Regions from separate parts of the Lysinibacillus sp. OL1 genome, predicted to be linked through region 1. Evidence: riboswitches for the same ligand, from Rfam matches in the RefSeq annotation. Region 1 holds a riboswitch; each other region holds the start of a gene.

The links. A riboswitch is a leader RNA that binds a small molecule or an ion and turns the genes downstream of it on or off. The one in region 1 is predicted to bind lysine.
Region 2: another riboswitch for lysine. It lies ahead of EW028_RS14535 (aspartate kinase); the one in region 1 lies ahead of EW028_RS21805 (amino acid permease).
Region 3: another riboswitch for lysine. It lies ahead of EW028_RS06145 (transporter substrate-binding domain-containing protein); the one in region 1 lies ahead of EW028_RS21805 (amino acid permease).

Annotation. Positions count from the first base shown of each region.
Region 1 covers NZ_SJDS01000017.1:875-11,181, forward strand. Annotated here, with positions in the region: tRNA gene EW028_RS21785 (tRNA-Glu) at 1-58, shown strand, start outside; gene EW028_RS21790 (nitric oxide synthase oxygenase) at 628-1,674, shown strand; gene EW028_RS21795 (hypothetical protein) at 1,726-2,256, shown strand; gene EW028_RS21800 (CynX/NimT family MFS transporter) at 2,324-3,532, opposite strand; lysine riboswitch at 3,711-3,887, shown strand; gene EW028_RS21805 (amino acid permease) at 3,970-5,433, shown strand; gene EW028_RS21810 (response regulator transcription factor) at 5,584-6,276, shown strand; gene EW028_RS21815 (sensor histidine kinase) at 6,283-7,218, shown strand; gene EW028_RS21820 (ABC transporter ATP-binding protein) at 7,349-8,272, shown strand; gene EW028_RS21825 (ABC transporter permease) at 8,265-8,954, shown strand; gene EW028_RS21830 (Nramp family divalent metal transporter) at 9,002-10,267, opposite strand.
Region 2 covers NZ_SJDS01000007.1:232,005-242,311, reverse strand. Annotated here, with positions in the region: gene racE (glutamate racemase) at 1-730, opposite strand, end outside; gene EW028_RS14570 (MarR family winged helix-turn-helix transcriptional regulator) at 741-1,193, opposite strand; gene EW028_RS14565 (helix-turn-helix domain-containing protein) at 1,268-1,489, opposite strand; gene EW028_RS14560 (acyl-CoA thioesterase) at 1,677-2,141, opposite strand; gene sdhB (succinate dehydrogenase iron-sulfur subunit) at 2,335-3,114, opposite strand; gene sdhA (succinate dehydrogenase flavoprotein subunit) at 3,120-4,874, opposite strand; gene EW028_RS14545 (succinate dehydrogenase cytochrome b558 subunit) at 4,941-5,549, opposite strand; gene EW028_RS14540 (YslB family protein) at 5,822-6,256, shown strand; gene EW028_RS14535 (aspartate kinase) at 6,355-7,581, opposite strand; lysine riboswitch at 7,715-7,892, opposite strand; gene uvrC (excinuclease ABC subunit UvrC) at 8,000-9,790, opposite strand; gene trxA (thioredoxin) at 9,914-10,225, opposite strand.
Region 3 covers NZ_SJDS01000002.1:352,158-362,464, forward strand. Annotated here, with positions in the region: gene EW028_RS06100 (globin-coupled sensor protein) at 1-1,003, shown strand, start outside; gene EW028_RS06105 (acylphosphatase) at 1,049-1,330, shown strand; gene EW028_RS06110 (CPCC family cysteine-rich protein) at 1,450-1,716, shown strand; gene EW028_RS06115 (hypothetical protein) at 1,811-2,023, opposite strand; gene EW028_RS06120 (5-bromo-4-chloroindolyl phosphate hydrolysis family protein) at 2,440-3,090, shown strand; gene EW028_RS06125 (toxic anion resistance protein) at 3,087-4,154, shown strand; gene EW028_RS06130 (DUF6501 family protein) at 4,203-4,400, opposite strand; gene EW028_RS06135 (amino acid ABC transporter ATP-binding protein) at 4,664-5,395, opposite strand; gene EW028_RS06140 (amino acid ABC transporter permease) at 5,408-6,133, opposite strand; gene EW028_RS06145 (transporter substrate-binding domain-containing protein) at 6,304-7,161, opposite strand; lysine riboswitch at 7,281-7,467, opposite strand; gene odhB (2-oxoglutarate dehydrogenase complex dihydrolipoyllysine-residue succinyltransferase) at 7,808-9,070, opposite strand; gene EW028_RS06155 (2-oxoglutarate dehydrogenase E1 component) at 9,161-10,307, opposite strand, start outside.

The sequences.
Region 1 (10,307 bases):
GTGGTTAAGACACCGCCCTTTCACGGCGGTAACACGGGTTCGAATCCCGTACGGGTCATCAAGCATGTAGCACAGATGTGTGTTACATGCTTTTTTCTATTCTCCTTTTTGTTAATCGATAAAAGATAATGCAATAGCAGAAAAAGACCTATTGGCAAGGTGAAGGACTAAATTTCATTCCCCTAGCATCTTTCTATGGGCTTCCAATAAACCGCTTTACTTACCACGTACACTTCATGGTCAACATTTTTGTGAAGGCGCTTGACTTCTCTAGTATAGCGATACAGGCGCAATCCTGCCCAGAGAATTAGTGAAACTGGTTCTGCTCTATGCGAAAGCGAAGTACTAGCAGCAAGTAAGTAGCTCAGAGCGATTAGTCTTTCCATCATTTATAAAAATTCTATTGATTTCTTTGTTCTGCAATCCCCTGAAAAAGGCTACATGACTACTGTAGCCTTTTTATAATAATTAAAATCTTTCTCCCTTACATTCTCTTACGAAAAAGAGTCTATAGAGTAAATTTGAACAAACTATTTCATATATAAAATATGTATGTTTTTTCGATTACTATTTTCATGGTGCTTGTTGTTTTGTTCCTCTAATATGAGGATAAGTGGAGGAATCGATATGAATATACAGGAGATACAGCAATTTTTAAATCTATATCAGACAGAACAAAATGAATCAGAACTTTGGTTAAAGAATAGATTACAGGCAGTTAAGGATGCAGGTGAATATCATCCAACAACAGAGGAGCTAGTTTTTGGTGCACGGGTGGCATGGCGAAATAGCAATAAGTGTATTGGACGTCTGTTTTGGCAGTCACTGCATGTGGTAGATGCACGTGATGTTTTAGATGAAAAGGCTATTTTTCAAAAATTACTAGAACATATTGATTATGCGACAAATCATGGGAAAATTCGTCCAACTATAACAGTGTTTGCTTCAGATAGAGTACGGATTTGGAATCATCAACTAATTCGTTATGCAGGCTATGAAACAGATGCAGGCATTATTGGAGATTCACAGTCCATTAAATTTACAAAAGTGTGTGAGTCGTTAGGATGGAGAGGTAAAGGAACTGATTTTGATGTACTACCACTCGTTATACAGGTGGATAATCGTGCTCCTCAAATGTTTGTAATTCCTGAAGAAAATATAGTAGAGGTCTCAATCCGCCATCCAGAGTCAATCGATGTGGAGAAATTAGGAATGAAGTGGTATGCTGTACCCATTATTTCGAGTATGCGTTTTCAAATGGCTGGAATTGATTTTCAAGCAGCTCCATTTAACGGCTGGTATATGGGAACAGAGATTGGTGCACGAAATTTAGCAGATCATGATCGTTATAATATGTTACCTGCCATTGCAGACATTTTTAATCTTGATACAACCAAACATGCGTCTCTTTGGCGTGATCGTGCTTTAGTAGAACTTAATATTGCTGTTCTTCACTCATTTAAAGAAGATGGTGTGAGCATTGTTGATCATCATACAGCAGCTCAGCAGTTTAAATTGTTTGAGGAGGCAGAAAAATCAACAGGAAGAGAAGTGACAGGCAACTGGACATGGTTAATCCCACCACTTTCCCCTGCCACAACGCATATATTCCATAAACCCTATGTAAATATTTATCATACACCAAATTATTTTTATCAAAAACCATGCTATTAGTGTAAAGGAATTGTTTACTTTCAATACTTTTGATGAGAGAGGGCGCTTACTATGTTAAATCAGCAAATTCCCAATATCCCATGGAGACAATTGACGACACCTTATGGTAGAGGTACAGCCATTCCTAAGCTGATAGAACAGGAGCAATACACACAACTAGCTGAATTAATTGAACATCAAGGTACACTGTGGCAGGTGACACCATGGGTTTTGCTTGTCCTGCTAAAAAAGCTTACTAGTAAAAAATTAGAGGTTGTCTCCTTACAAGAGGTACAGTTATATTTAGCTGTGGCACATGCTATTACCAAGGATTATCTCGAGCCAGTCAATACTGTTAAAAATATGCAGGAGCTATTAGACGTCAACTATTTGTGGATAGAAAATGAGGATAATGATGAACAGGAGTGGGAGAAAGAAACGCCAAAGGGCTATGAGGAGCAAGCTTTTGTAGGCTATTACTATTATAGTTATAGGCTTTTACAAGAGGCTGTTCCTATTTTTTCTACTATAACAGCTCGTAATAATGAAGCATCAGAATGCCTTGCTGAATTGCTAACATTACTCCAGCAACCCGACAATTAAGTAATGTGTAAACACTATATAGAAATAGAGCAGATGGAGGAATCTAATCCACCTGCTTTATTTAATTTTAATGCACATATTCATCCTTAGAGGCTCTCATTGAGCAAAAGAAGAGTAACATTGCTACAACGACAAAGAGCCATCCCGCAATATTCCAGCCGCCAAATAAATCATGCAAGTAGCCAAAAAGAATAGGACCAATTGCGGCAAATAAATAACCCAAAGATTGTGCAAAGCCTGATAAATCTGCTGCTTCAAATGCAGTACGAGTACGGAGAGTGAAGAACATCATTGCTAGGGCAAATGAAGAACCACCTGCTAACCCTAGAAGAACCATCCACAGTACCCCAAGACTTGTCCATTCCATGACAACCCCAACAAAGCCTACTAAATAGAAGGATGTAAACATCAATACAAGTGGGCGTTGAGAAGTCATTTTACCGGCAATAATAGGCACTGCTAAGGCCATTGGTACTTGTGAGAATTGCATGATTGAAAACATCCAGCCAGCTTTATCAGGGGCTAAACCTTGAGCAATATAGATCTCAGGTATCCAAGCTGCTGTTGTGTAGAATAATAAAGATTGTAAACCCATTGCCCCTGTGACAGCCCAAGTAACAGGTGATTTCCATAAAGGTGTACTGGTCTTTTTAGATGTAGTAACTGGTTCCGGTTTATTTGACTTTAGTTGAGGTATCCAAATTAAGATTGTAATGAGAACGAGTATGAGTGCAATGGAAAGTGCACCTTGCCAGCCTAACCATGAATTAGCTATCGGATAGCTAATACCAGCACCAAGGCCTGCAGTAAAATTCATGGACATGGTGAAAAAGGCCATTAATAAACCCACATGATAGGGAAATTTCAATTTCAATAATCCTGGAATTAGTACATTTCCAAAAGAAATGGCTACGCCAATTAACACAGTACCCAATAGAAGTAATTCTGTAGTACCAAGTGAACGTAGGACAATTCCTAAGGCCAAGAGAAAAGTTGATAAAAATAATGTTAGCTCAAGCCCTAGTTTGCGTGCTACAACTGGTGCAAATGGAGATATAACAGCAAAAGCCAGCAATGGTATCGTTGTTAGAAAGCCTGCCAATACATTAGATATTCCAAGATCTTCACGGATAAAGGATATAATTGGGCCAACAACAGTTAGTGGCATTCGTAATGTAGAGGCTATAAAGATAACTCCAAAGACTAAAAGTAAGGTTGTTCCTTTCCAGCTAATTTTTTTACTTGGAAAACTAGTGGAATGATCATTTGTAGTCAAAATAAAATCCCCCCTAATAATAATCATTCTAATTGAACTACTATAACACTTTATCACACTATTAAAAATAGTAGAAGATTCATAAAATACAGAACATTTATGGTTGTATTGAAATGTCTATGGTCTTATGTTAGTATAATAAACATCATAAATTTAATAATTATATGCCTCATGTTTGTATTGAGGTAGAGGTCGCGATATTTATAAGTATGCTAATTGAAATGACAAGCATTGATGAAATTAGTTGAAAGGAAATATTGCCGAAGTGTGAGGGGACTTGAAAACCTCATGCTGGGGCTGTCTCCGAAAGGAACAGAACTGTCACGTTTGCACAACGTGTTGAGCTATCATGTAGGAAAAACTGAGGATTAATGTAGCCATCACAGTGTATATGTGATGGCATTTTTTTGCCTCATAAATAGGAAGGAAGCTATATCGTGAGTGAAATAAAAGTAAATCAGCTCGGACATAAAGCACCGAAGCTGAAAAAAGAATTAAAAAGCCGTCATATTACAATGATTTCTTTAGGCGGTACAATTGGTACGGGGCTATTTTTAGCCAGTGGAGGAGCAATTGCTCAGGCAGGACCTGGAGGAGCATTGCTTGCCTATGCTTTAATTGGTATTATGGTGTATTTTTTAATGACAAGTTTAGGGGAAATGGCTGCCTATATGCCATCATCAGGTTCATTTAGTACGTATGCAACGAAATTTGTAGATCCTGCTTTGGGCTTTGCATTAGGCTGGAACTATTGGTATAACTGGGCAATCACCATTGCTGCCGAAATTGCTGCTGTGTCATTAATTATGAAATATTGGTTCCCAGATAGTTCATCAGCACTTTGGACAGTATTATTTATTGCTGTTGTACTGACGTTTAATTTACTATCCGTAAAAAGTTATGGTGAAAGTGAATATTGGTTTGCCATGATTAAAGTAGCAACGGTTATTGTTTTTATTATCATTAGCTTACTAATGATTTTTGGTATTTTAGGTGGGCAGGCTCCTGTAGGTTTCACTAATTTCTTTGTTAGTGATGGGCCATTCCATGGTGGCTTCCTTGCTACATTTGGTATTTTCCTAGCTGCAGGATTTTCATTCCAAGGGACAGAATTACTAGGAATTACAGCTGGTGAAACAGATGATCCTGGTAAAAATATTCCGAAGGCTGTTAAATCTGTATTTTGGCGTATTCTTTTGTTTTATATTTTAGCGATTGGTGCAATTGGGATGTTAATTCCATTTACAGACGAACGTTTATTATCAGAAGATATCGCAGTATCACCGTTTACACTAGTGTTTGACCGCCTAGGTATCGCCTTTGCTGCTTCATTAATGAATGCCATTATTTTAACGGCTATGCTTTCAGCAGGAAATTCAGGACTATATGCATCTTCTCGTATGTTATGGCAATTAGCTATGGATGGACATGCACCTAAATTTTTTGCAAAGCTAAGTCGTAGAGGTATTCCGATTTATGCACTTATGGCAACATTAGCTGTAGGCTGTTTAGCATTTTTGGCATCCTTCTTTGGCGATGGAGTGGTTTATATCTGGTTATTAAATGCTTCTGGAATGTCTGGGTTTATTGCATGGCTAGGTATTGCGTTTAGTCATTATCGTTTCCGCCGAGCGTTTGATGCACAGGGCTTAGATCCAAAGTTATTACCTTATAAAGCCAAATTATTTCCGTTTGGACCATTATTTGCTTTTACAGTTTGTATGATTGTAGTCATTGGACAAAATTACACAGCCTTTACAGGCGATAAGATTGATTGGTACGGTATCCTTGTTTCGTATATTGGGATTCCATTATTTTTAGCATTATGGTTTGGCTATAAAATAAAGCACAAAACAAAAATGCTTCCACTTAAAGATTGTGATTTAAAAGTTGAAGATTAGATAATAGAGCTGTTCTATAAACCAAAGAGTGATGGTTTATGGAGCAGCTCTTTTTTCAACACTCATAAACAAATCACTAATCAAACATCATAAATATGGTAATGTAATATACATATGGAAATTGGGTTTTGATAGGAGAGGTGCATCATAGTGCAAAAGCATATTTTACTTGTAGAAGACGATGAAGCCATTCGTGAAATGGTTTCTAATTACTTAACGATGGAAGGTTTCCATGTCACAACAGTGACTAATGGCGAAGAGGCATTACAAAATTGTTTGCAAAAAACCTTTGACTTAGTCATCTTAGATATTATGATTCCTAAATTAAATGGATTGGAAGTATTAAAGATTATTAGAGAGCAGGCAGCACTTCCTATCATTATTATGTCTGCAAAAGACAGTGATGTTGATAAAGCATTGGGCTTAGGATTAGGGGCAGATGATTATATTGCTAAACCCTTTTCTATGCTGGAATTTTCAGCACGTGTAAAGGCTGTTATCAGAAGAGCTACGAAATACTCTAGTCAAGCTGAACAAAAGCAAGAAGTCCTAGAAATTGATAATTTAAAGATAGATATCGTTAATTTTTCAATAACAAAGAGCGGACAAGAGATAAAGCTGACATCAAAGGAATTTTCCATTTTAAAATTGTTTGTGACAAATCGCCACAGAGTTTTTACCAAAGAGCAAATTTATCAGACGATATGGAAAGATGCCTATTACGGAGATGAAAATATTATAAATGTACATATCAGAAGACTACGTGAAAAAATAGAAGATGATCCGTCACATCCTCAATATATTAAAACCCTATGGGGAATCGGCTATAAATTTGAAGGGTAAAACTATATGATATTTCTATTATTATTAATCATTGTATTGCTAATCGGCATTCTTATTTTTCAATGGAAAATCAAGAAGGAACAAGAACGTGCTATCCAATATATTCATCGAAAACTACACGTAATTGTGAATGAACAGACGTATGAAAAGATTCTAGTAACAACTACAAATTCAGAAATTCAACAGTTACTTATTACACTGAATACTTTGCTAGATCAACATCAAAAAATTCAGGCTACGCATCGTAAAATGGAAAATTCCATGAAAAAGATGTTGGCCAATATTTCACATGATCTTAAAACGCCTTTAACCGTTGTACTTGGCTATATTGAAATGCTTCAACTTCAAAATGGGATTAGTGACGAGGAACAGCAACGTTTACTTAAGGGTGTACATGCTAAAACATTAGAAGTATTAAAAATTATTCATACATTTTTTGACTTGGCAAAATTAGAGGCTGGGGACACAGATTATCCAATCACTAAAATCAATGTCAGTGAAATATGCCGAAAAAATGTTTTGTCTTTTTACGATTTGGTTACTTCACTGGGATTAGATATTAAAATTGATATCCCAGAAAGCTCCATATATGCACTTGGTAATGAAGAAGCATTAAATAGAGTGTTAAACAATCTACTGTCTAATGCTATTGCATATGGAGCAGATGGCAATGTAATTGGAATTACCATAAGAAATGACGAAGTCAATATTGATATTGATGTGTGGGATTGTGGCAGGGGCATTGATGAATATCATATCGATCGCGTTTTTGAAAGAATGTATACGCTTGAGGATTCTCGAAATAAATCTTTCCAAGGTAGCGGTTTGGGACTAACGATTACAAAGAGACTAGTAGAAATAATGAATGGCTCCATCCGTTTATCGAGTATTCCCTATGAAAGAACTATTTTTACGATTTCGTTAAAGCGAATGATGTATTAAATCGATTATGCTTGTAGAGCTTTAATGCTTTGCAGGCTTTTTTACTTAAGAAATATGTAAGAATGCAGTAATAAAATAGAGAGTTTCATTTTTTATAATGAAGCTAGTCACAATTGAGGGAGAGAATTACATGACATACATTGTAAAAACAAATCAGCTTACGAAAGTGTACGATGGAAAGGAAGTTGTTTCTGCTGTCAATATGAACGTTAAGAAGGGAGAAATTTATGGATTTTTAGGTCCAAATGGTGCGGGTAAAACGACTGTTATGAAGATGCTAACTAATCTTACGAAGCCTACAAGTGGGGATGTAGAAATTTTGGGGACGAAATTGACGGATAAATCCTATGAAATACTAAAAAGAATGGGGACAATTATTGAATATCCTATTTTTTATGAAAAATTAACGGCTAGTGAGACCCTGGAATTACATTGTGAATACATGGGTTATTATGATAAGAAAGAAATTGCACATGTTCTTAATTTAGTAAAGTTATCGAATACAGAGAATAAGCAGGTTAAAGATTTTTCTCTGGGAATGAAGCAGAGATTAGGTATCGCAAGGGCCATTATTACAAAGCCAGAGTTACTTATATTAGACGAACCAATTAATGGATTAGACCCAGTAGGGATAAAGGAGTTAAGAGAGCTTTTCAAGATGCTTTGTAAAGAGTACGGTATAACCATTATTATCTCTAGTCATATTCTGGCTGAAATAGAACAATTGGTCGATACAATAGGTGTTATTAAGAATGGGAGGCTCATCACGGAGGTAGCAATGGATACTATTAATCGTGATCAGGTCAATTATACCGAAGTGATTGTAAGTGATGGGAAAAAGGCAGCGTTTATTATTGAAAGCGAATTGAACATTACTAATTTTAAGCTAATGGATGATAAAACGATACGTATATACGACTCAACTCTATCCCAAAAAAGCCTATCTAGAGCATTAATTGAACATAACGTTGAGATTGAAGAGATTAGTAAAAAAACAAGTTCATTAGAGGATTATTTCTTAAAGCTAATCAATGGAGGTGTTGTCCATGCTTAATTTAATGCGTTTAGAAATGAAAAAATTTCATTTAGGTTCATATGTTAAAGGAGCCATTATCGCTAATTTTGTTATTCTTGGTTTCTTGTTTATGATTTTATTTATTTCTAAAGTTGAAGGAGACCCAGGGCTTGAAAATTATGAGGTTGCATTCAGTGTTATTGATTCATTTGTAAGAGCAGTTTTTATGATTTTTGCTTCTACGTTAATAGCTAAGTTAATCATCGGAGAATATAAATTTAAAACCATTACATTAGCCTTTATGTATCCTATAAGTAGAAAGAAATTAATGGTCGCAAAGCTTGCTATTGTCATGCTATTTACTTTCAGTATGATCATTATCTCCAATGCTCTTATTACAACCATTTTTTGTATCATAAGCGATCGATATGAATTAATTCCTGATGTACTATCAAGTTCTTTAATTATCCAGCAAATACCTTCTGTATTGATGAATGCGATTGCTGCCTCAGGTATAGCTTTAATCCCATTGTATTTCGGGATGAGAAAATACTCTATACCGACAACTATCATTTCATCTATTATAATTGTGTCTGTAACTTCATCAAATTCAGGTAACTTTACTTTAAACGATATTATTATTATTCCAATTACTTTAGCAATCGTGGGTCTTGGTATTGCTTATTTAGCCATTAGAAATATCGAAAAGGTGGACGTTTAATCAAAAAGATACCAGGTGCTCATTACTATAGAGTACCTGGCTTTTTGTTATCCAAAAATTGTTTCCCACAGTAAGTAAATATTTAACGTAACAACAATGACTACGACAAACCAACCTAAAACAGTTGTAATACGGTGATTAACTAAGCTTCCCATGATGTCTCGTTTACTTGTAAACATAACCAGAGGGACAAGTGCAAAGGCAATACCAAATGATAAAACAACCTGACTAAGAACGAGAGCATAGGTAGCATTCACACCAGAGGCAATGATTGCAAGTGGTGGCACCATGGTAATCGCTCTACGTAAATAAAGAGGTATTTTTCTTTGAATGAAGCCCTGCATGACAACATCACCTGCTAAAGTCCCTACAGAGGAGCTAGCAAGCCCTGCAATAAGTAAACCAAGACCAAAGGAAATGGCAGCCATTGGGCCGAGCGCCTCTTTTAAGCCATTGTAGGCAACATCTAAATCTTCAACTACAACGCCTTGGGTATGGAATACTGCTGCGGCAATTATGAGCATGCTCATATTGATGGCACCAGCAATAATCATAGCGATGATAATATCGATAAATTCAAATCGAAAAATGCGTCTTTTTTCTTCTTCATTACGACCAATAATACGGCTTTGTGTTAAAGAGGAATGTAAGTAAATAGCATGAGGCATAACGGTTGCACCTAAAATACCTGTTGCTAATAATAGTGAATCTACACCTTCAAAGTGTGGCGTGAACATGCCAATCGCTACATCACCCCATGCTGGCTGCGCTAAAAATGTTTGGAAGGCAAACGCCAATACAACAATTAAAACCATGCCAGAAATACCTGCTTCAAAGGCTCTAAATCCTCTTCTTTGCAACTCTAAAATAGCGAATGAACCCACTGCTGTAATCAATGCGGCGGGAAGCATTGGGATATTAAAAAGTAAATAAAGCCCTAGTGCTGCTCCGATAAATTCCGCGAGGTCTGTGGCAATGATGACCAATTCCGCCTGTATCCATAAAAAGATAGATGTTTTTTTAGAAAAATGCTCGCGTGCGACTTCAGGTAAATTTTTTCCTGTGGCAATCCCAAGTTTGGCAGACAGGGACTGAATTAACACGGCCATTAAATTAGAAAAGGCTATAACCCAAAGTAGCAGGTAGCCGTATTGAGAGCCTGCTGTAATATTTGTAGCAAAATTGCCAGGATCAATATAGGCGACTGCTGCAATGAAAGCAGGTCCTAAAAATGGCAAAAATCTTCGCCAACCTTTTATATCTCCATCTAAAACCGCCTCTGCAGACGATTTTGTGACTCGTTTGTAAACCATATTGTTCCCTCGTTTCAAAAAGTATCATTAGTGAAATAAA
Region 2 (10,307 bases), on a different contig from region 1:
AAATTGGGACAGAACCAGTTGCAAAAAATCTATGAGCAGGCACCGCATTTGCATTTGCTAAAGTGCCATTATACGCTAACATTTCCTGTACATCCTTTGCTGTTTCCTCCGCAGAAGATAAAACATTCACATCTTCTCCGACAACAGCTTCAATTTGTTTTTGTAAAATAGGATAATGTGTACACCCTAAAATAACCGTATCAAATTGTCGATTTTTCAACGGCTTTAAGCCTTCTGCTATTAAATTATTTGCAAAGTCACCTTTATATTCGCCACTTTCTACAAGTGGTACGAATGTGGGACAAGCTAGTGGAATAATATGTGTTGACGTATTGAGTGACAATAAGGCTTCTTCATACGCCCCACTTTTAATTGTTCCTTCTGTTGCAAGCACAACGACTTCATGTCGCTTCGTTTTTTTTACAGCTGCACGTGCGCCAGCATTGATAACACCTAGTACTGGAAAAGGCATATTTCTTTGTAAACTTTCGAGTGCTACTGCAGTCGCTGTATTACAAGCTATAACGAGCATCTTAACATTCATTTTTTCGAGTGCTTTTGCCATTTGCCAAGTAAAATTCCGTACTTCCTGACGACTTCTTGGACCATACGGACACCTTGCTGTATCGCCAATATAATAAATCGTTTCGTTTGGCAATCGCTTCATGATTTCTTTTGCTACGGTTAAACCGCCTACTCCTGAGTCAATAACGCCTATCGGGGCATTCATACTTTCCGCCTCAATCCTGTTTCATGTGTACATGTAGTTTTTCTAAATAGCTTGATAATTGCGCGACTTCTTGTTCATTAAAACCAACAAGCATCTCTTGCAAATATTGCTGTCTTTTTTCAATTACTTCTTGAATGATACGTTCGCCCTTTTCGAGAAGATGAACGACAACGACACGGCGATCATTTTCATCACGCACACGCTTGACTAATTCATTTTTCTCCATTCGGTCCACTAAATCTGTTGTCGTGCTAAAAGCTAAATATAAACGGTTTGATAATTCGCCAATTGTAATATCACCAAGCTCTTCTAACCACTGTAATGCAACAAATTGTGGCGGCGTAATCGCATAATCGGAAACAATTTCTCTTCCCTTTTGCTTCACGATGGCCGCTATATAGCGTAATTCCTTTTCAACCGTTGCAACGGTTTCAGGTGAGTGCTTTGTTACTTCATCCGACATATAACTATTTCACTCCTAAAAATACGTTGAATAGTTCTATTTTGTCGTTTTTTTCACGAAATAGCAAGTGTCCATTAGTCTAATTTAAATTCTTCCAAGCGTAACAGCTCAATTAACGCCTGAGATCGATTCGTTACACCTAGCTTTTGAATTGTATTGGAAATGTGATTTCGCACTGTTTTTTCACTAATACCAAGCTGCTCTGCAATATCTCTCGTTGTTTTTTCAGCTAATAAAAGCGCAAATATTTCACGTTCTCGGTTTGTTAAAAGAGAACGATGATGAGAGCCATTCATTCAGTTACACCCTCCTCCCCCGCACGTATTGTAACTTATGTTAAGGGGCAGGAAGCGGTGACGGCTATTTGCATGATTATTCCATGTTTCCTTAAAAATTTCGAAAATTACATTGTTACATTCATAAATTTTACGTAAAAAGTAAAACCTACTATTTCACTTAATTTACATATACTTATATATTGAACTAGTGAGGCAGAATGGCCAACTGAATGAATTTTGTTTTTTCTTCCTCTGAAATCGGCACACTTTTACCTGTACGAGGATCCATTTGCACAATTGTGCCACGACCAGTGAAACAGATTTCGTCCTTTTGATTTTTTGCTAGATAGTGAATGTCCAGCGACGAATTCCCAACTTGCGCGATTTTTGTATAGATTCGTAGTACATCATCAAAGAAAACCTGCCTTACATAATCACATTGTAAATCGGCTACAATGGGTATAGATTTCACATTCTCTTCTCCAACTGAGGGCATTAAAATTCCTAAATGTCGGAAGTAATCAATTCTTGCCTGCTCAAAATATGTAAAGCTAATCGTATTGTTCATATGACCATACATGTCTGTTTCTGAAAATCGCACTCGTACCTCACTAAAAAATGAAAAACCCTTTTCCCACTCTTGAAAATTATCGATATAATTTGCCTTCATGATATACCATCCCCTGTCATGTAATTGCCCGTCTTTTATCAATCAACGGCAAACAAAATGAATACATATTCATTATAAAAGAAAATACTATATTATCATAGAAAAAACGTAAATAACACTTGATAAATTTCATTTCTATAACTTTAAAAAACTCCCTTACACTTCGTGTAAGGGAGTTCAGCTTGTCCGTATATTAGTCTACGTAGTGGTCAGAACCGAAGAAGTTACGGAACATTTGCACTGTAGTTGCACGGTTTAATGAAGCGATGGATGTTGTTAAAGGAATACCTTTTGGACATGCAGCAACACAGTTTTGAGAGTTACCACAGTTTGCAAGGCCACCGTCACCCATAATCGCATTTAAACGTTCATCTTTAATCATAGCACCAGTTGGGTGAGTGTTGAAAAGACGTACTTGTGATAATGGAGCTGGTCCGATGAATGAAGCCTTTTCAGACACGTTTGGACATGCTTCCATACATACACCACAAGTCATACATTTAGATAGTTCATAAGCCCATTGACGTTTACCTTCTGGCATACGTGGACCTTCACCTAAATCATACGTACCATCGATTGGTACCCATGCTTTAACTTTTTTAAGCGCGTTGAACATACGTTCACGGTCAACTTGTAGGTCACGAATAACAGGGAATGTTTTCATTGGCTCCAATTTAATCGGCTCTGTCAATTGGTCTACTAGTGTAGAACATGATTGACGCGGACGGCCATTGATCACCATTGAACATGCACCACAAACTTCTTCTAAACAGTTCATATCCCATGATACTGGTGATGTGTTTACACCATCTTCAGTAACAGGATTTTTTTGAATTTCCATTAAAATTGAAATTACGTTCATACCATGACGGTAAGGCACTTGGAATTTTTGCCAGTAGCTATTGCCGCCTTGTGTATCTTGACGTAAGATTTCCACTTTGACCATTCTTCCAGTATTTGCTGCGATTTGCATAACTTTTAGTCTCCTTTCGCAGAGTAGTCGCGTTTACGTGGTGGGATTAATGAAACGTCGACTTCTTGGTACGTGATGATTGGATTACCAGTAGCTGGGTCAAACTTCGCCATTGTTGTTTTTAAGAAGTTCTCGTCATCACGGTTAGGGAAATCAGGTTTATAGTGTGCACCACGAGATTCATTACGTAATAGTGCACCTTTTGTCATTACTTTTGCAAGCACTAACATATTTTTAAGCTGACGTGTAAAGTGTGCGCCTTGATTGCTCCATTTTTGCGTATCATTGATGTTGATGTTGTTCCAACGCTCAGTAAGCTCATCAAGTTTTTTCAATGTATCTTCAAGCTGATCATTGTAACGTACTACAGTCATTGTAGCAGTCATCATTTCACCAAGCTCTTTATGCAGTAAGTAAGCGTTTTCTGTGCCTTCCATTTTCATGATAGCATCCCATTTCGCTTGTTCCTCTTTTACACGAGCATCGTAAATCTCTTGTGGAAGATCTTCAGCATGCTTTTTAAGGTGTTTTACATAGTCTACTGCGTTTGGTCCTGCAACCATACCACCGTAGATAGCAGATAATAATGAGTTTGCACCAAGACGGTTTGCACCATGTTGAGAGTAATCACATTCACCTGCTGCAAATAGACCAGGAATTTCAGTCATTTGATTGTAGTCAACCCATAATCCACCCATTGAATAGTGAACTGCTGGGAAAATTTTCATTGGTAATTTACGTGGGTCATCCCCTACGAATTTTTCGTAGATTTCGATGATACCACCAAGTTTAACATCCAATTCATGTGGATCTTTATGTGAAAGATCTAGGTATACCATGTTTTCGCCATTGATACCAAGTTTTTGGTTTACACAAACGTCGAAAATTTCACGTGTTGCAATATCACGTGGTACTAAGTTACCATAAGCTGGGTATTTTTCTTCTAGGAAGTACCAAGGTTTACCGTCTTTATAAGTCCAAATACGACCACCTTCACCACGAGCTGATTCTGACATTAGACGGTTTTTGTCATCTCCAGGAATCGCTGTTGGGTGAATTTGAATGAATTCACCATTCGCATATGAAGCACCTTGTTGATAAACGATAGAAGCAGCAGAACCTGTGTTAATAACAGAGTTTGTTGTTTTACCGAAGATAATACCAGGGCCACCAGTCGCCATAATAACAGCGTCTGCACGGAATGATTTAATTTCTTCTGTACGCATATCTTGCGCTACGATACCACGACAAACGCCGTCTTCATCGATAATAACACCAAGGAATTCCCAGTGTTCATATTTATTTACTAAACCAGCTACTTCATGAGAACGAACTTGCTCATCTAGCGCATATAGTAATTGTTGACCAGTTGTTGCACCAGAGAAAGCTGTACGGTGCATTAAAGTACCACCAAAACGACGGAAATCTAAAAGCCCTTCTGGTGTACGGTTGAACATAACACCCATACGGTCCATTAAGTGGATAATGCCAGGTGCTGCATCACACATACCTTTTACTGGTGGTTGGTTCGCTAGGAAGTCCCCACCATATACTGTATCATCAAAGTGGATCCATGGAGAATCCCCTTCACCTTTAGTATTTACCGCACCATTAATTCCGCCTTGCGCACAAACAGAGTGTGAGCGTTTTACAGGAACTAATGAGAATAAATCAACTTCAGTACCAACTTCAGCTGCTTTAATCGTTGCCATCAGACCGGCAAGACCACCGCCGACAACAATTATTTTGCTTTTCGCCATGATTATTTCTCACTCCTCTTAAAAAATTGCAATGATTGCATGTGCTCTATCGTAGCTTCTATTGAATTATACGAAAGCTAAAATAGCAGCCACACCAACTACACTTAGAATTACGAAAAGAATGTTTGTTACGTAAGTAGCGATCTTTTGAGACTGAGGAGATTGTGTAATACCCCAGCTTACTAGGAATGCCCATAAACCGTTAGATAAGTGGAAAGTTGCTGATAAAATACCAACAATGTAGAATCCAAGCATGAATGGATTAGCAACAATATTCGCCATCATGTCGTAATCAACGTGTGTGCCAAGTGCTTTTTGAATACGAGTTTGGAAAATATGCCATGCAATGAATATCACTAAGAATACACCAGTAAAACGTTGTAAAGAGAACATCCAGTTACGGTACGTGCTGAAACGTCCAGTGTTTGGTGTAGCAGTGAATGCAATGTAGACACCATAGAATGCGTGGAACATTAATGGAATATAGATGACAATCCATTCAACTAGGATAAGGAATGGAATCTTTTCCATTACTGCGGTAGCATCGTTGTAACTTTCTGCCCCGCCTGTTGCTGTAAAGTTAATGAACAGGTGCATCGTTAAAAACAGACCTACTGGAATGATCCCAAGTAGAGAATGTAAGCGACGCCATAAAAACTCTCGATCTTTCGACAAGACTGTTACCCCCCTTAGTACTTAAAATAGCACAACAAAAGAAGTCATCATTTTGTAAATGATACTTCATTGACTGTGTATTTCATCATGGTACAATATTATGACATGTTTATTGTACTCTCAAGAGCTACGAGCGTCAAGGCAACTCGGAGTTTTTCATAGAGCTTATTAAAGAACTAATCTAGTACATGATGCGTCGTTTTTTCTCGAAAAATCTATCATTACTTTATTACCGTTAAATTTTAAGAAAATTCTAAGAAAGAAGGATAACAATGTTAAACACTCCATCTCCTACAATCTCATCATTTGGCTATGAGATCATTCGTGATCATATTCTATCTTCTATACTTGGTAAACATGAAGATGACGTCCTATATTGGGCAGGTAAAGAGCTTGCTCGCAAGTTCCCATGTAAAAGTCAAGATGAACTTATCGCATTTTTCGCAGATGCCTGCTGGGGTACATTAGAACTCATAAAGGAATCAAAAGATGGACGTATTTTCCAGTTGACAAATGACCCTGAAATTCTGCAAATAAAGCAGCGCAGCTTTAAACTTGAAGCTGGATTTATAGCAGAGCAAATTCAACTAGCTAAAGGCTACCTAACAGAATGCTATAATGAAAAACGGGAAAAGCAACAATACGTCATGTTTACAGTCAAATGGGACGTTAAAGAACGTATTATGAATACCATTCCCTCAGAATAATTAAAAAGGATTGTTTCCCAGTAAAGAATGGGATGACAATCCTTCTTTTTTCTTCCTTTTATTTCGGTCAATTACATAAAATGCTGTTTCTTCTATTATTATATGTAAAGTGCTTGCTCTAAATTAAACTCATCATGGAGAGCATTAGCTGCTTGGATCATATCATCCTGTGGTACAACAACGGACACTTTTATTTCAGAAGTACTAACCATTTTTACAGGGATATTTTCACGACGTAACCGATCAAACATACGAGCAGCAACGCCTGGATTGGAAGCCATGCCTGAACCAATAATAGAAACTTTTGCTAGTCCAATTTCGAAGTCAGCAAAACTAAATCCAAGTGATAATTTACTATCCTCTAAAACACGTAATGCTTCCGCAAATTCCTCTTTTAAAATGGAAAACGATACAGTTGGCTTCAACCCATCAATAATGGCTTGGACAATAATATCTACATTAATACGGTTCTCTGCAAGAACCGTAAATATATCTGCTAATAAAGCATTGGAAAAAGCATCATACCCTACTGTTAAACGAATAATATCTGATTCAAATGCAACACCACGAACGACTAAATTTTTTTCCATTTCCACTTCCTCCTTCAATAAAGTGCCTACTGATTCTATTAAACTTGAACGTATAATAACAGGCATTTGAAATTTCTTCGCTAACTCCACCGCACGAGGATGTATGATATGAGACCCTAAATTCGATAATTCCAACATTTCATCATATGAAATTTCTTGAAGCTTTTGGGCATTGGGAACATATCGTGGATCTGCTGTATAAACACCATCCACATTTGTATACATATCTACTCTCTCCGCTTCCAACGCTATGGCAAGTGCAACAGCAGCTGTTTCAGCTCCACCTTTTCCAAGCGTGGTGATATTGTGCACTTCGTCAATCCCTTGTTCTCCAGCAATAACCACAATTTGTCCCTGTGCAAAATGTTCTTCCATACGACTAATATCTATATAGTCGATACGAGCATGTTGATACATACCATCCGTATGTATACCAGCTTGCCATCCAGTTAGAGACACAGCCTCATAGCCTGCTTCCTGCAAGGCAATGGCAAATAAAGCACTAGATAATTGAGAGCCAGTTGACAAAACTGCATCTAATTCTCTTTTCGACACATCGTCAGTTAGTTGGTGTACCATCATTTTCATCTCTTTCGCAGTGTGTCCCATTGCTGCAACGACCACTACTACATCCAATCCTTTGTCCTTTTCAGCAATCGCTTTCCTAGCAGCCTCTTGGATTTGTTCAGTAGAAGCTAATGCAGCTCCTCCAAACTTCATCACGACTTTAGCCATTTCTTTCGTTCTCCCTTCCAGTTCATGTATTTCACCAAATTATGGGGGGTAAAACCGTTTCTAGAAAACTAAAAGGCAGCCTCCACATAACGTGAAAGCTGCCTATAACATGTACAATAATCGTAACTTGCGCATGTGTGATAGCTCTCCGAAACGTTTAGAATCGACAGTCTTACATTTCTTAAATGCAAAACCAGTACAGTAATGGAACAACAATACTGTACTTCGGCAAGCTCCCCTTTCACACAATATCTCTGGACTTGTCCATCCTCCATTGTGTTACTCTTGAATCTTGCACCTCTATCATCACTTTAAAGTGAATGTATTCAATTCATTAAGCCTTAGCGTAAACAAACTAGTCACGCAGTTGGCTCTCCATAACATTGAAAACAATGTTATTTATAACCATAGCACATGCCTATTCCTTTGACAATGATTGTTGCTGAAAATAGCTAAAAATTTGGCTTGCTAAATTAGCGGGCATCCCAGCCTCCTGTAATGCTAGCTCGCTCGCCTCTCGAATTTTTTTGACTGAACCGAAATGTTTAAGAAGCTGTTGCTTTCGTTTTGGTCCTACCCCTTCAATATGATCTAATACAGATTGAATGGCATGCTTCTCATGCTGTTGACGCAAGAAGGTAATAGCAAAGCGATGGACTTCGTCTTGAATTCGTTGTAATAAATAAAAGCCATCACTTGTACGTTTTAAGCTAATCACTTCTGGTGGATCACCGAACAAGAGCTGAGATGTATTATGCTTATCATCCTTGGCTAAACCAGCAATCGGTATAACAAGACCAAGCTCATCTTCTAGTACTTCACGGGCTACTTCCATTTGTCCCTTACCACCATCAATTAAGACTAAATCTGGTAATGGTAGTCCTTCCTTTAAAACACGGATATAGCGACGACGTATAACCTCCTGCATTGCACCGTAATCATCATGCTTGGCTGCTGTACGCGTTTTATATTTTCGGTACTCCTTTTTCGCAGGCTTCCCATCAATGAAAACAACCATAGCAGACACTGCATCCGTTCCATGCATATGACTATTATCAAAAGCTTCAATTCGTAAAGGAGTACTAATACCCATTGCTTTGCCAAGTGCCTCACAAGCACCAATCGTACGTTCTTCCTGGCGCTCTATTAGCTGGAATTTAGCTGCCACAGCAATTTCAGCATTTTTGGTAGCTAATTCAACCAATTCCTTCTTTTGACCTCTTTTCGGTGTGAGCACTTTAATTTCTAATAATTCTGTTAAGATAGCTGCATCAATGGCTTGTGGAATAAAAATTTCTTTTGGCTTAATATGCTCTGGCTTTTCATAAAAGCGCCCAACAAATGTTAAAAATTCTTCCTCTGCATCTTGATAGATCGGGAAAATTGAGACATCGCGCTCAATCAGCTTTCCTTGGCGCACAAAGAAAACCTGAACACACATCCATCCTTTTTCAACAGCATAGCCAAATACATCTCGATTTGTTGTATCACTTGAAACTATTTTTTGTTTCTGCATAACCGTATCAATATGGGCAATTTGGTCTCGGAATTCCTTCGCTCGCTCAAATTCTAGGTTTTCTGCAGCTGCTAGCATTTTAACTTCAAGCTCTTTTTTGACTGCCTCCACACCACCATTTAGAAACTTCGTCATATCCTCAATCATTTCTTGATAAACCTGACCATCAATTTCCTTCACACAAGGTGCTAAGCATTGACCCATGTGATAGTACAAGCAAACCTTGGAAGGTAATTGTACACATTTGCGCAGCGGATACAATCGATCCAATAGCTTTTTCGTTTCACTTGCTGCATAGGCATTCGGATAAGGACCAAAATATTTTGCCTTATCCTTTTTTACCTTCCGTGTCGTAATCAGACGAGGATGTTTTTCATTCGTAATTTTTAAATATGGATAGGTCTTATCATCCGTTAACATGACATTATATTTTGGATCATGTAATTTGATGAGATTCAGCTCTAAAATAAGTGCTTCAATATTTGATGACGTTACAATATACTCAAAATCTTCTATTTCACCTACAAGCCTTTGCGTTTTCCCTTCATGTGTTCCCGTAAAATAAGAGCGTACACGGATTTTTAGAACTTTTGCTTTACCGACATAAATGATAGTCCCTTGTCGATCCTTCATCAAATAGCAGCCAGGTTGATCTGGTAAAATATCCAGTTTTCGCTTTATTAAATCGTTCATTACCTACCTGCCCCCCTAAGTAAAAATTCCCCTCATTAGAATCATGTTAGTTATTTTCTTTATTATATAACGAAAAAAAGCCGAACACATCCATTGATGGCTCGGCTTTGTGAACTTCATTCATTACGCATGTTTTGCGATAAATGCTTCTAAAGCTTCTTTTGGTTGGAAGCCTACTGTTTTGTCAACTAATTCTCCATCTTTAAATAATAGTAAAGATGGGATTGACATAATTTGATACTGAGCTGCAGTACCTTGGTTATTGTCAACGTCAACTTTTACAATTTTAGCCGCACTACCTGCTGCGTCCATTTCTTCAAGAACTGGCCCAATCATTTTACATGGTCCGCACCAAGCAGCCCAAAAGTCTACTAGTACTAACCCTTCTTTAATATCGTCCTGGAACGTAGCATCTGTTGCATGTACAATTGCCATTTGAAATCCTCCTTAAACTTACTATGCTTGTAGTATAGCATGGATAAATTCACTTGAGCGAACAATCTGCCTACAATGTATT
Region 3 (10,307 bases), on a different contig from region 1:
AAAAGGTAAAAACGCTATTGAGCATGCCCTATCGGAGATTTTTAAAACAGAGGAGACCTTTACATCCATTGTTGACTCATTTTCAGAATTACAAAAAAGGGTAAATGATATTGAACAGGTTGTCACATTAATCAATCAAATCGCCGATCAAACGAATCTACTCGCACTTAATGCCTCCATTGAAGCAGCGCGTGCAGGTGAACATGGGAAAGGCTTTGCGGTCGTTGCACAGGAAGTACGAAAGCTTGCTGAAAACACGGTAGCTGCGCTAAGTGAAGTATCCGCAAATGTTCATCATTTAAAGAGTTATTCGAATGATGTTTCTAACTCGATTACAGATACGACAGCTATTATTAAAGAAGCAACCGTTGAAGCAAAAGATTCGTTACCATTATTAAATGCCATTGTTCAAGCGATTGAGGGTATTAATTTAGATGTGACAAATACGGCTGCCATTTCCCAGGAACAAGCAGCCGCGATTGATGAAGTTTCAGCAAGAATGATCGAAATTTCAAGCTTGCAGGAAGATATTCGTGATTATAGTCATAATACATCCAGCGATATTCATTTATTAGGGAAAGAAATTAACCGTTTCCGTAATGATCTTATTGCTAACAATAATGTACAGCTTTCATCTATTGCCCTACTACAATTATCGAAGGCGGATCATATTTTATGGAAATGGCGCATTTATAACATGTTCCTTGGCCTAGAAAACGTTGATCCAAGCGATGTTTCTTCTCATAGAGACTGTCGACTTGGCAAATGGTACACTGCGCCTCGTACAGTCGAACGTTTCGGTCATTTACAGGACTATCATGAATTAGATGGCTATCATTTACGCGTCCATGAATCAGCGAAGCTTGCGGCTGAAGCTCATAAAGCGGGTCATATCGAACAAGCTGATATTCATCTAAAAGAAGTCGATGAGGCATCTAAGCATGTACTTTATCACATTAATAACTTAATTGCCTATTTAGAAAAAGAACGTGTCATGCAATAAAAGGAGAGGTTCGCCCCTCTCCTCTATTAAGTAGGAGGTATTCCCTTGAACAAACGAGCAAGTATAAAATTTTTTGGTGATGTCTATGGCACAGGCTACCGATTCTTCATCAAGCAAAAAGCTATTGAATTAGGGTTAAAAGGATACTGTCGATTGAATGACGCAGAGCAAATTGAAGTGGAAGTGGAGGGCTCAGAAAAGGCACTCAATGAATTTCTCCTTTTTGTCCAAAAAGGCGTTAGTCCCCAAGCCGATTCCAATTCATTTTCTTTAGAATTATACGATGATTTAAAAGGCTATATACGTATGGAGTCAGACATTGTTTAATGTCTGGCTTTTTTGTAGTGTTGTTTTAGAGAGGGGTTCAACAAATTTTAAACTAACACGGCGTTTTGTCATATAGGAAGTATGATAAAATTATCGAAAAATATTTGGGAGTGATTATAATGAAATTTACTTGTCCTTGTTGCGGATATAAGACAATGAAAGGAAAACCACCAGGTACATACGAGATATGTGAAATTTGTTTTTGGGAAGATGACGGCGTTCAATTTTATGATTATGACTTTGGAGGTGGAGCTAATACGCTATCCTTAAGGCAAGCACAGAAAAATTTTAATATATTTGGTGCATGCGAAGAACGATGTATTGCGTTTGTAAGAAAACCAAACGAAAAAGACGAAAAAGATTCAAATTGGAAGCCGTTTTTCTAGAGAGCTGACACTGGGCTATGGGTTCTTTGAATGATGCCTCCTCTCCTAGTTATTGAAATCAAAAAAGTCATGCTCTTAAGAACATGACCTATCATCATTTTTTGATTTTTATTTTTTGAATGGCAGCAACTAATATCGATTCATCAGTGATTTTCACATATTGATTTTTAGATTCCTTCATATAGCCTTCTTTGTTTAAATAGGCTTTTAATTTTGATTTTTTCTCAAAGACTTTTTCTTTCACTTTCTGTTCACTTACTGGTTCATCCATATTTTTTGTAATAGACACCAGAAAAATTTTCGTCATCCTATATCCCCCTTTGTATCAGTTACGAATTCATTTGGAAAAAGTTTCATACAAGACTCATTCATTTTGGATGAAGATGCTCTTCTTAGAGAATAAACCGCTCCTTTTCGAGTTGGAGCCGCTCATGGATCTCACTTAACAGCTCGCTTTGAGGCAGAAGCCGCTCTTGAATCAAATTACGCTCCTCTATTCAGTAATCGAGATGCAAAAAATCGCTCATTTCGATGTCAGAATGGCTCCTTAGGATAACAAAACCGACTTATTCATCGAAACAACTCACTTATTCTATGTATTATCATTGAGAAAGTTCACAAATAGCAGTAAAATTTATGTAAGGGATTAATTTTCAATGAAACTTTATGTCGATTATTTCGTATAAGAAGATAGACATATTGAAAAGCAAGGAGGATGAAACAATGCTTAGTGTCGGACAGTTTTTCTCTAGACATAGTGCCAGCTTTCTTATTTCGCTCACAACTGTTTCTATCGCAGCAATTGCGGCAAATCCTGGATTCTTCCTTGGTGGTTTACTGTTTGCGGGTTCCTATGCGACGAGTACAGCGTTGCTGAAACATAGACAAAAAAAGAAAGTCATGCAAATAGCAGGCATCACAAAAGAAGAATTCAAACACATTGAAACACAAGTATTAACAGCTAATAAGCATATTCAAACATTGAGTCAAAACTATTTACGTGTACGTTCTGTTTCAGCGTTTAAACAACTACTTGAAATGACGCGTATCTCCAAAAATATCGTCAAAATCGTCAAGACAGACCCACGTAAATTTTATAATGTGGAACCATTTTTCTATGCACACTTACCTTCTGCTGTAGAATTAACGGATAAATATACAATGCTTTCCAAGCAGCCAGTGAAGGATAAGGAAATTCAATTAACTTTATCCAAAACACGTGAAACCCTAACTGATTTGAATGACACAATTCAAATTGATTTGAAGGATGCGCTTGCAAATGATATCGATCATCTGCAAATGGAGATTGAATTCGCAAATCGTTCCAATCTTAGACGTAGAGAACAATTGGACTGGCGAGGCGATGATAAATGACAGCAAACGAACACGCATTTCAACTAAATACCATACCAGGGCTTTCTCCACTAGTCCAATCCTATTTAGAAACAACTCCGCAAAACGAGGCGATGGCGACTTATGAAACGCTATCGCCTCTTGCACAAAGTCGTGCATTACTGTATGCCAGTCAAATCGATTTGACTGATTTTGAATCATTGCTGTCCCTTGGGCAAGATTCACAGCGAGCTCTGTCTCAATTTGCCGACCGCATGCTTGCTCAAGTAAAGCAAAAGGATGTCACTAAAATTGGTCAAATGCTGGATTCTTTAATGCAGACGTTAGATCGAGTAGATCCGACTGCTTTGGAACCAAAAAAGCAAACCTTTTTCAAAAAAATCTTTGGCAAAACCGAGCCTAATGTGAAGCAAACACTCACAGAATTTGAACGTATTAGTATACAGGTGGAGCGCATTGGCGTTCAGCTAGAACGTGCACAGCTTCAGCTGATAAAAGATGTTGAAAACTTAGAGGCGCTTTATGCCCATAATCGAGGATTTTTTGAGGAATTGGCAACGGCGATTGCCGCAGGACAAATGAAAAAGCAGCAAGCCATTGAGGTAGAGCTACCTGCACAAATAACGAGTGTCCAAGCTACCAAACAGCCACTTGCGATCCAGCAATTAAATGACTTTGCTGCTCAAATCGAAAGACTCGATCAACGTATTTATGATTTACAAGTATCACAGCAAGTCGCTCTGCAAACAGCTCCTCAAATTCGTATGATTCAGCAGGCCAATCAAACATTAGCTGAAAAAATTGAGTTTTCTATCGTTACCTTGATTCCGCTCTGGAAAAACCAACTGGCGATGATGCTATCGATGCATATGGATCATCATTATGCACGTTTAGAGGAGCGATTATCAAGGGCTCATGATCGCTTCTCAAGTCCCACGTTTGAACAGCAAGTTTCGAAGTTTAAAGAAACACAGCAAGAGCTGCAAACAGCAATTAAAGATGTCTTTGCCCTGCATACCGCAACTGAACAAGAGAAACAACAGCTACAGGATGTGGCGGGTGCTAGCAGCTATCAGCGAGATTAACAAAAAAATGGGTGGCTCAGCAAATGTTCTGAACCACCCTGTTTGTTTTTATTCAAAATAATCTTTATAGTAGCCACCGACATTACCTGTGTTGTCGATGATAAAAACGAACTCTTCTGTTTCATTTTTCACTTCATACTCTTTTCCTACTGTTAATACGTTTGATACTAAGTATTTCGATGCATTTGTATGTTTGCAAGTAACCGTTCGTAATGTTGGCGCATCTTTCCATTTTAAATGTAACATATTCTCTCTACCTCTCTTTACTAGCAAAAGCTAATGTCTATTGCTTATTTTATAATATTTTTGGTCTTTTGTGGAGAAAAAAGAAATACTATACCTATTCTATCCAAAAAAAATGAATATTTGAGGTGTTATGATGAGTTTTGGTGGTGTACCGCAATGGTTTTTTATCATTGCTGTAGCATTCGCAATCTGCTTTGTACTTTATGCAGAATGGAATTCTAGAAAATAAGTGAGTCCAACAGGTTGGACTCACTTTTTTGTGCTTATTTTAATGTACGCTTTAAAAATTCCTTCGTACGTTCATGTTGTGGATTGACTAATACTTGTGCTGGAGGGCCTTCTTCCACAATTACACCTTTATCCATAAAGACAACACGATCTGCTACTTCTTTGGCAAATTCCATCTCATGTGTCACGATGAGCATCGTATTGCCCTCGTTTGCTAGCTGACGCATTACCTTTAATACCTCACCCACCATTTCTGGGTCTAATGCGGATGTTGGCTCATCGAATAGCATTACATCAGGATTCATTGATAAGGCACGAGCGATGGCCACACGCTGCTTTTGTCCGCCTGAGAGTTGACGGGGCTTGGCATTCACATATTGATCCATGCCAACGATTTTCAAGTATTTAAGCGCCGTTTCTTCTGCTTCTTTTTTCGAACGTTTTAACACTTTGATTTGGCCCACTGTGCAATTACTTATGACATTGTGGTTGTTAAATAAATTGAACTGCTGGAACACCATGCCTAAATGTGTGCGATATTCTTGAATATTGTGCTTTTCATCTAGGATGTCTTCCCCTTTATAAATAATTTGACCGCCACTTGGCGTTTCTAATAAATTTATGCAACGAAGCAATGTGGATTTACCAGAGCCAGAGGAGCCAATTAAACAAACTACCTCCCCTTTTTCCACTTGGAAATTCACATCTTTTAACACTTGGTTACGTCCAAATGATTTACTTAAATGCTCGATTTTAATGACTGCCATTTGTGCGTCCCCCTATACGGCTTCTTTTTGTTCTTTTTGATAGGCATCAGGACCATCTAGACGTTTTTCAACATACAGAAGGATGCGAGATGCGGTAAATGTCATGATGAAATAAAGAACACATGCAACGAAGAATGATTCGAAATAACGGAAGTTGTTACCCGAAATTGATTTTGTTTGGAAGAATAATTCCGTTACTCCAATGACATTTAATACGGCTGTATCTTTAATATTCATGATTAATTGGTTACCTGTCGCTGGTAAAACATTACGCGCTACTTGTGGTAAGACAACATGAAGCATAATTTGGAAGTGATTCATGCCAATTGCTGATGCTGCCTCGTATTGACCATTATCAATGGATACAATACCGCCACGAACAATTTCTGCCATATATGCCCCAGTATTGAGGGAAACGACTAAAATACCTGCTGTAATAAAGTGCATATCGATACCGAATGCGATATCTAATCCGTAGTAGACAACCATAGCTTGTACAATCATTGGTGTACCACGGAAAAATTCAACATAGCATGTTAGTATAAAATTAATGAGCTTTAAGCTATAAAATTTCACACCTTTTTTACGAACTGGAATCGTATGCATAATTCCGATGAAAAATCCGATAAATGCACCAATAATTGTACTAATACTCGAAATCAGTAACGTATAATACGCACCTCGTAAAAACATTTGCCAGTTGTTTTCAATAATTGAAAGTATCCATTCAAGACTCATGATGTTCCTCCTAACAATGTCATCTTGCTCGCTTATTTCTTTTGTGTCCTAGCTCTTTCTACCATTCTATGATTTGTCACGCTAGGACATTATCATTATGTAGAGAGGTTCTCATTTTGATAATGATGAAATGATCATGCACGGACTAATTGCTAGTCCGTGCCATGTCATTATTGTGCTGCGGGTTGTTGAGAAATAGCTTCTTCCATAATCGCTTGACGATCATCTTCTGAAATGCCTTTTAGGATTTCATTGATTTTTTCACGATTTGCGTCATCTTTACGTAAGCCTACAGCAATTGAAGTATTTGATAGGTCTGTATCAAAGCCTTCTTCAAATGCTACATATGTGAATTTATCGTTGGCAGCAGAAGCGGAAATGCCCTCTGGACGTTCAGCTACATAGCCATCAATTTTACCTGCTTCTAACGCCACACGCATTGCTGGGAAGCTCTCCATTGCTGTTTGCTTTTCTACGCCTTTAATTTGATCGATAACTGTGTAGTTTGATGTATTTAATTGTGATGTAATTTTAGCACCTGAGAAGTCTTGAATCGATTTTGCGCCTTCATATTTGCTACCTTTTTTAATAACCATAACAAAATCAGAAGTATAATAGTTTTCTGTAAAATCAATTGTTTTCTTGCGTTCTTCTGTTGGTGACATACCTGCAATAATTGCATCAATTTTGTTTGATTGTAGCGCTGGAACTAAACCGTCCCACTCCATTTTAACAATGACTAACTCTTTGCCTAGACCTTCAGCGATTTTCTTTGCCATTTGTACATCATAGCCACCTGCATACTCTGCATTATCCGCAATTTTCACTGCGCCATTTGCATCGTCTTGCTGTGTCCAGTTGAACGGTGGGTAGCCAGCCTCCATTCCAATTCGGAATTCACCGCCACCTTCTTCTTTGTCAGTTCCAGCATCACTTGAACCGCCCTCTTTTTTGTCACTTGTGCCACATGCAGCTAGCACAATTGCCGTCATGATAGAGATCATTACTAACAACCATTTTCTTTTCATGAAAAACTCCCCTTTTCTGTAAAAAAATAAGACAACTGTACTAAAAAAGACCTAAGTTTATTGAACTTAGGTCTTACCTTTTATGACAGTTGCCCAAATCCTCACTATAATTTCCATGTTTCCGAGATAGCACAACCTAGTAAATCTGGAAATCCATTTACTAGGACAGTCCTGCACTTATTCACTGCAGACCCAGTATAAAAGTACGAGCTCCTTTTATACTTCGGCGATATTTCCTTCTTCATTGCGTCTTCGCTTGCTTTTACTCAACAATGAACTAATAAATACCGCGCCTCTACCTCACTGGTAACAATTCGTGAGGTTTGTTTATTTAATTGATATTTAGATACTACTATAAAACTAATATGTTCGTCAAGACGATTTTAACATTTTTCTGACTAATGACAATATTAGGATATTTTGCGTTCTGCTTCCACTTTAAATCGTTGAACTTTTGTTGATATTTCTGAAAATTACAACAAATATTTATTATAGAGTATGTTCTATATGTGAGAAAAGTTGCGTTTTTTTCTTTCTTTGCTCCTCTAAACGATGTAACATTCGTACTCTTTCAAGCATAGAATCGGTCAATACCTTTCGTCATACAAAAAACCCTGCTGAACATTGTTCGCAGGGTTTAATGGAATTATGAATTTAATAATAAATCTTCAGGATTTTCGATTAATTCTTTAACTGTTTTTAAGAATCCTACAGAATCTTTACCATCGATGATACGGTGATCGTATGAAAGTGCTACATACATCATTGGACGGATTTGAACTTCACCATTTACTGCAACTGGACGGTTTACAATTGAGTGCATACCTAAAATACCAGCTTGCGTACCGTTCATAATTGGTGTTGACATTAATGAACCGAATACACCACCATTTGTGATTGTGAATGATCCACCAGCCATGTCATTTAAGCCTAATTTTTTATCACGAGCTTTTGTCGCTAAGTTAGCAATATCTTTTTCGATTTCTGCAAAGTTTTTGCTATTTGCATCGCGTACAACTGGTACGACTAAACCTTCTTCAGTCGATACAGCAATACCGATATCAAAGAAGTTATTTAAATGAATTTCATCGCCAGAGATTTGAGCGTTTACGTATGGGTATTTTTTCAGTGCTGCAACAACAGCTTTAGTGAAGAATGACATGAAACCAAGTTTGATGTCGTTTGCTTTTACAAACTCTTCTTGTTTACGTTTACGAAGTGCCATGATGTTTGTCATGTCAATTTCGTTGAATGTTGTTAACATTGCTGTTGATTGTTTAACTTCTAATAAACGTTTTGCAATTGTTTGGCGACGACGGCTCATTTTTTCAATTGTTACACGGTCAGAATTAGCTGCTGGTGTGAATACTACTGGGCCTCCTGAAGTTGCTACGGATGTAGGTGCTGCTGCTGGTGCTACAGCTGGTGCTGTACCATGAGCTGCTACATCTTGTACACGTACACGTCCTTGTGGATCTACTGGAGATACCGCTGCAAGGTCAATACCTTTTTCACGTGCAAGACGACGTGCTGCTGGAGATGCAACTACACGCTCACCAGAAGTTTCTTCTACTGCTGGAGCTGCTGCAACTGGTGCAGGTGCTGCTTGTGGCGCTGCTGGTGCAGGTGCTGCCTCAGTTGGTGCTGCCGCTGCTGGAGCTGCTGCTGCGCCTTCGCCTGCTTCTACTACTGCGATAACTTGACCAACTAGTACAGTATCGCCTTCTTCAGCTAAAATTTGTGTTAATACACCTGCTTCTTCAGAAATGATCTCAGCGTTTACTTTATCTGTTTCAAGTTCAACGATGAATTCACCTTTTTCAACGCGATCGCCCACTTTTTTTACCCACTGTGCGATACTACCTTCTGTAATCGATTCTGCTAATTCAGGGACTTTAATTTCAGCCACTTTCATTTCCTCCTTTGATTAACGTGCATGACGCACATAGAAGGGCTACTGCTTAAGGGCAAGTAGCCCGGTTTCAAAAATTGATATATATTATTTAACCTTTACTGGCTCAGCAACCGCTTCTTCAATAAGAGCTGCTTGTGCTGCTTTATGAGAATCTGCATCCCCTTCAGAAGTTGAGCTCATTGCAGGACGGCCTACATAGCGAAGTTTTTTACCTTCTGAAAGTTCATATAATGTTTCTAATGCATAATTCCATGAGCCTTGGTTTTTAGGTTCTTCTTGTACCCAAACAATCTCTTTTGCATTAGGATACTTAGCAATGATACCAGCTACTTGCTCTTTTGGGAATGGGTAAAGTTGTTCTACACGAATAATGTGTAGGTGATCGAAGCCTTCGCCGTCTTTCACGCGCTCTGCTAAGTCGATCATCACTTTACCTGTACCTAAAACGATACGCTCTACAGCTTCTGGTTTAGCCCCTAAGCCTGGTTGTTCAATCACTTCTTGGAATGAACCATTTGCTAATTGCTCAGCATTCGCCGCAGCTAATGGGTGACGTAATAATGATTTTGGTGATACGACTACAAGTGGACGTACCCCTTCTGTACCTAATAATGCTGCTTGACGGCGTAATAAGTGGTAGTAGTTTCCTGCATTTGAACAGTTCGCTACAAACCAGTTATTTTCAGCTGACATTTGTAAATAGCGTTCCATACGGCTTGAAGAGTGCTCTGGACCTTGACCTTCATAACCATGAGGTAAAAGGATAACTAGACCAGATTTTTGACCCCATTTTGAGCGTGCCCCTGAAATAAAGTTATCAAACATCACTTGTGCCATATTCGCAAAGTCACCGAATTGTGCTTCCCATACTGTTAGTACATGGCTATTTTCTAGGTTGTAACCATACTCAAAGCCTACCACCCCAGCTTCAGTCAGTGGAGAGTTGTGTACTGTAAAGGATGCGTTCGCACCAGAAATATGGTGTAGTGGTGTGAAGACATTGCCATTGTTTTTATCATGCAGTACTAAGTGACGTTGAGAGAATGTACCACGTTGTGCATCTTGACCTGTAAAGCGTACTGGTGTTCCATCTTGAATAATCGTTGCATACGCTAAAGTTTCAGCATGACCCCAGTCAACTTTTGCAGACGCATAAGCATCACGGCGTTTTTCTAAGATTTTACCAAGCTTTTTCTGTGGTTCAAAGTTTTCTTCAAACACTAAAAGCTCT